DNA from 2 places in the Microbacterium sp. NPDC087592 genome. Region 2 is predicted to be linked to the other one. Evidence: predicted binding sites of a transcription regulator. Region 2 holds the regulator's gene; the other holds the start of a gene.
The links. Region 2 encodes LexA, which represses DNA repair genes until DNA is damaged. Its sites were predicted from a motif close to TCGAACANNTGTTCGA; they were not measured.

Region 1: recA (recombinase RecA) is a predicted target of LexA. The motif match lies at 1,331-1,346, and genes of this name have one in related genera.

Annotation. Positions count from the first base shown of each region.
Region 1 is NZ_JBIUWT010000003.1:252,037-254,500, reverse strand. Features, by position in the region: gene recA (recombinase RecA) at 85-1,134, opposite strand; gene ACIOTO_RS17545 (DUF3046 domain-containing protein) at 1,402-1,626, opposite strand; gene ACIOTO_RS17540 (helix-turn-helix domain-containing protein) at 1,647-1,955, opposite strand; gene ACIOTO_RS17535 (CinA family protein) at 2,097-2,464, opposite strand, start outside.
Region 2 is NZ_JBIUWT010000004.1:250,462-252,925, reverse strand. Features, by position in the region: gene ACIOTO_RS19435 (histidinol-phosphate transaminase) at 1-241, opposite strand, end outside; gene ACIOTO_RS19430 (LysM peptidoglycan-binding domain-containing protein) at 308-676, opposite strand; gene lexA (transcriptional repressor LexA) at 967-1,653, shown strand; gene ACIOTO_RS19420 (prolyl oligopeptidase family serine peptidase) at 1,675-2,464, shown strand, end outside.

The sequences.
Region 1 (2,464 bases), on a different contig from region 2:
GCGGCTCGGCCTTCTTCACGGCGTGTCCGAAGAGCGGAATGATGGGGGCGATCCGGTCGGGATCGCCCCCACGAGTGTCACTCATCAGGCCGGACGACGCTCAGCGAGCTCGTCTGCTGCAGCAGGCACGGCGGCTGGTCCGCCGATGCCGAGCTTCTGCTTGATCTGCGTCTCGATCGCCAGCGCGATGTCGGGGTTGTTGAGCAGGAAAGTCCGTGCGTTCTCCTTGCCCTGCCCCAGCTGGTCGCCATCGTAGGTGTACCACGAGCCCGACTTCTTCACGATGGCGTGTTCGACGCCGAAGTCGATCAGGCTGCCCTCGCGAGAGATACCGACACCGTAGAGGATGTCGAACTCCGCCTGCTTGAAGGGCGGGGCCATCTTGTTCTTCACGACCTTGACCCTGGTGCGGTTTCCTACCGCGTCGGTGCCGTCCTTCAGCGTCTCGATACGGCGGATGTCCATGCGGACAGAGGCGTAGAACTTCAGCGCCTTACCACCGGCGGTCGTCTCGGGTGATCCGAAGAAGACACCGATCTTCTCGCGGAGCTGGTTGATGAAGATCATGGTCGTGTTCGTCTGGCTCAGACCACCGGTGAGCTTGCGCAGCGCCTGCGACATGAGACGTGCCTGCAGGCCCACATGCGAGTCACCCATCTCGCCCTCGATCTCCGCACGAGGCACGAGCGCCGCGACGGAGTCGATGACGATGAGGTCGATGGCACCGGAACGCACGAGCATGTCGGCGATCTCGAGCGCCTGCTCGCCGGTGTCGGGCTGAGAGACGAGAAGCGCGTCGATATCGACGCCGAGCTTCGCCGCGTAGTCGGGGTCGAGCGCGTGCTCGGCATCGATGAAGGCTGCGATGCCACCGCCACGCTGCGCGTTCGCGATCGCGTGCAATGTCAGCGTCGTCTTACCCGAGGACTCAGGTCCGTAGATCTCGACGATGCGGCCACGCGGGAGACCTCCGACGCCGAGGGCGACGTCGAGGGCGATGGAGCCGGTAGGGATGACGGCCACGGGGGCGCGCTCATCGCTGCCCAGCCGCATGACCGAGCCCTTTCCGAACTGACGATCGATCTGGGCGAGTGCGGTCTCGAGGGACTTCTCGCGGTCGGCGGGTGATGGCATGGTCTGCTCCTTCTGCGCGCGTGGTGCCGCCTGTAGGCTGTCGCGGCTCTCCCGGTTGGGAGGAACTCTCCGACAAGGCGTAATGGCTCTTCGGCTTGTTTCCACCGTAGGAGAGGCCACCGACATCGACGCCGAGAGCTCGCATACCGTGGAGAACAGATTCCCTGAACCACTTGTGCAGAAGACTACGCCCGCTTCGAACAGATCTTCGACGACACGCCGATCATCACAGGTCGTGTCCCGTAACCTGCGGACACCCTCCAGGGCTCAACGCCCTCGCGGCTCCTGCCGTCCGACGCCGTGCCGACGGTTCTCCGGAACATCCATCTCTGCGCAGAGCGCCAACCAGATCTCCCGCGGCGGCGTGCCGTCTTCCAGAGCTTCGAGCGCCGTACGGCCACGCAAGGCTGAAAGCCCGAGGTCGTTCACCAATGACGAGGCTCGCGCCTGGAACTCGGTGTCGACGGCGCGAAGGAACTCGCTACGACGCATCGCTCACCCGCATGCGAAGCTCAGTGCAGCGAGAGCTGAGGCTCGACCGACGCGACGAGGTCGTCCGGAACGACATCCGGGAAGACCTGAATGCCCTCGAGTACAGAGATACGGTCCCCGACCTCACGCATGATCGTCGAGATGGGCACGTCGAGAGCATCGGCGACGGATGCGAGGATCTCGCTCGACGCCTCCTTCTGGCCCCGCTCGACCTCACTGAGGTAGCCGAGCGCCACCGACGCTTTGCTCGCGACCTGCCGGAGCGTGCGCCCCTTCTGCAGGCGGAAGTCCCTCAGCACATCGCCGATTTCCTGTCGTACAAGAATCATCGGAACCTCCTCCCCATGTGATCGTTCGAGGTCTCCCCCGATGAGACAGCCAGTCTAGTACCCCTGACCTGCCCGAAATCTACCCCTGCACTCTGTGGTTTGAATGTGAGCACATCCGTAATAACCGACATCGGACCGTCACTATTCCTGGACGAACTCGAGCAATGTTTGGAGAGCCGCCACCACCGTCAGAGCGCGGATCGAATCACGGTCACCCTGCAGGTGCAGCGCCTTCGTCGACGAGCCGTCGGGCGTCACGATCCCGACGTGCACCGTTCCCACCGGCTGGCCGTCGGGGGAATCCGGGCCGGCGATGCCGGTCGTCGAGACCCCGACGTCAGCCGGGACTCCGTCTACGTTCACGACGCGGCGCACGCCGTCTGCCATCTGCAAGGCGACCTGCGGGTTGACCGGCCCGTGAGCAGCGAGGAGCTCGGCATCCACACCGAGGACCGTCGCCTTGACCGGGGTCGCATAGGCCACGACACCACCGAGCAAGACCGCGGAAG
Region 2 (2,464 bases):
CGTGACCCAGATACTCTGCGAACGACTCGCGAAGAGTGGTGAACTCCCGGTCGGGATAACGGTTCACATCACGGATCGCGAGCGCGATGTCGTCGAGGATGTCGCTCGCCACCGCGTCCGGAATGGGATGCGTGTTCTCGTTCACGTTGAGGGCGATCGGGAGCGGTGCCTGAGGAGCGCCGTACGGAGTCAGTCCGCGAAGATCGTCGCGTAGCGGGAGATCGTTGAGGGAGAGGGTCACCCTTCCAATGTTAAGCGGCACCCCGAGTCGATGACGCAAAGTTGCCGCAGCTCGGGCGCGACGGGATCAATCCACGTACTGGGCCGGGATGGCGAGCGTCTGGCCGATCTGGAGCTCACCGCCACGCAGCAGGTTCATGCGGCTGATCTCACCGATGACGTCGCGCGGGTCGGCACCGGGGGCGACACCGGTGGCGATCGACCAGAGAGTGTCACCGGGCATGACGGTCACGGTCTCGACGCTGACGGCTGCCGTGTCTGCGCCCGAGGCGATCGCACTGCCACCGCTGAGTGCGGCGAAGGCGATGCCGATCGCGAGCGGCACGGAGGCGAACCCCAGCAGCACGGCGCGACCGCGCGTGGTCAGACGGAGTCGCGTCGCAGGACGGGTCGACGCCGGAATGACTGCCGCGGTGCTGAAGCCGATGCTGCTCATGTGGTGCTCCTTAGCCTGTCCCGGAGCGGTGAAGCTGCCGGGGAAGTTGGCGTAGCGTTCGCATTCCCGCCTCGGCCGGGAGCCGTGAATGCGAAGCTACGTACCGAAGATATCTTCGAGTTCGAACATCTGTCAAGTTGTCTTCGAAACCGGATGCACGATTCTGCCGACACGCTCGAACAGATCTTCCAGATCGGGCCGTTTCTCGGATACGGTTTCGATGAGAACACCACACCACGGGCCTCCGACATTCGAAGAGCGACGTCGGAACACCGCACTTAAGGAGCACCATGAGCGAGAACTCGGCCCCCGAGTCGGAGGCACCGCGGACGCGACGCCGCAAGAGCCTGAGCCCCAAGCAGATGGCGATCCTCGAGGTCATCCAGAACTCCATCGCTCATCACGGCTACCCGCCGAGCATGCGGGAGATCGGAGACGCCGTCGGCCTGAAGTCGCTGTCGAGCGTGACCCACCAACTCGGTCAGCTCGAACTGAGCGGCTACCTGCGACGCGACCCCGGCAAGACCCGTGCCATGGAGGTCCTGATCGATCTCCCCGGCGCCAGCGGCGAGAACCCCGCCGACGTTGCGACTCCGGTCGGCGACGCGGCGCTCGTGCCCCTGGTCGGTCGCATCGCCGCCGGCGTGCCGATCACCGCCGATCAGCAGGTGGAGGAGATCTTCCCTCTCCCCCGGCAACTGGTGGGCAAGGGAGACCTCTTCATGCTCAAGGTCTCGGGCGAGTCGATGATCGACGCCGCGATCTGCGACGGCGACTGGGTCGTCGTGCGCTCGCAGAACAATGCGGAGAACGGCGAGATCGTGGCCGCGATGCTTGACGGCGAGGCCACGGTCAAGGTGCTGCGCCGTCGCGACGGCCACACCTGGCTCCTCCCCCGAAACTCCTCTTTCGAGCCCATCCTCGGCGATGAGTCCGTGGTGCTCGGCAAGGTCGTGGCGGTGCTGCGCGCCGTCTGACGTCAGCCATAGGCTCGATGCATGTCGTCGCCTCACGGTTCCTGGCCCTCTCCGTTCTCCGCAGCCTCCGTCGCGGCATCCTCCCCGCGCATCGACGGGGCGCGCTTCGTCGGCTCCGAGATCTGGTGGGGAGAATCCGTGCCCGCCGAGAAGGGGCGGGTCACGGTGCGGAGCTCTTCCGGAGCCGAGATCCTCCCCTCCCCCTGGGGAGCTCGCTCCCGGGTGCACGAGTATGGCGGTGGGGCATGGACCGTCGATCCCGCAGGCGTCCTGTACTTCGTCGATGCCGGCGATCAGCGCGTCCATCGACTGGTCGCCGGTGCCGAGCCCGTCCCGCTGACACCGGTGGGTCCCGCGCACGGCGGTCTGCGCGTGCAGGGAGGCCGTCTGCTCGCCGTGCGCGAAGATCTGTCGACCGCGCCGCATACCCGCGCGATCGTCGAGATCCCGATCGACGGTTCCGCCGCGGAAGACGCGTCCGGAGTTCGCGTGATCGCCGAGGGCGACGGCTTCTTCGCTCACCCCGCACTCTCGCCCGACGGCGGCCGCGTCGCCTGGATTAGCTGGAACCGCGGACGGATGCCCTGGGAGGCCGCGCACCTGCAGATCGCGCAGAGCGACGGCAGCGACGTGCACGAGATCCCCACTCGAGCGGCGTTGCAGCCCGAGTGGCTCAGCGAGACGGAGCTGATGTTCGCCGATGATCCGGACGACCGCTGGGGGCTCTACCGCCTCGAGCTCGACGGCGCCTCGCCGGTCGGCGCCCCGCGCGCGCTCAGCCCGGCCGACGCCGACACCGGCTACGGACTCT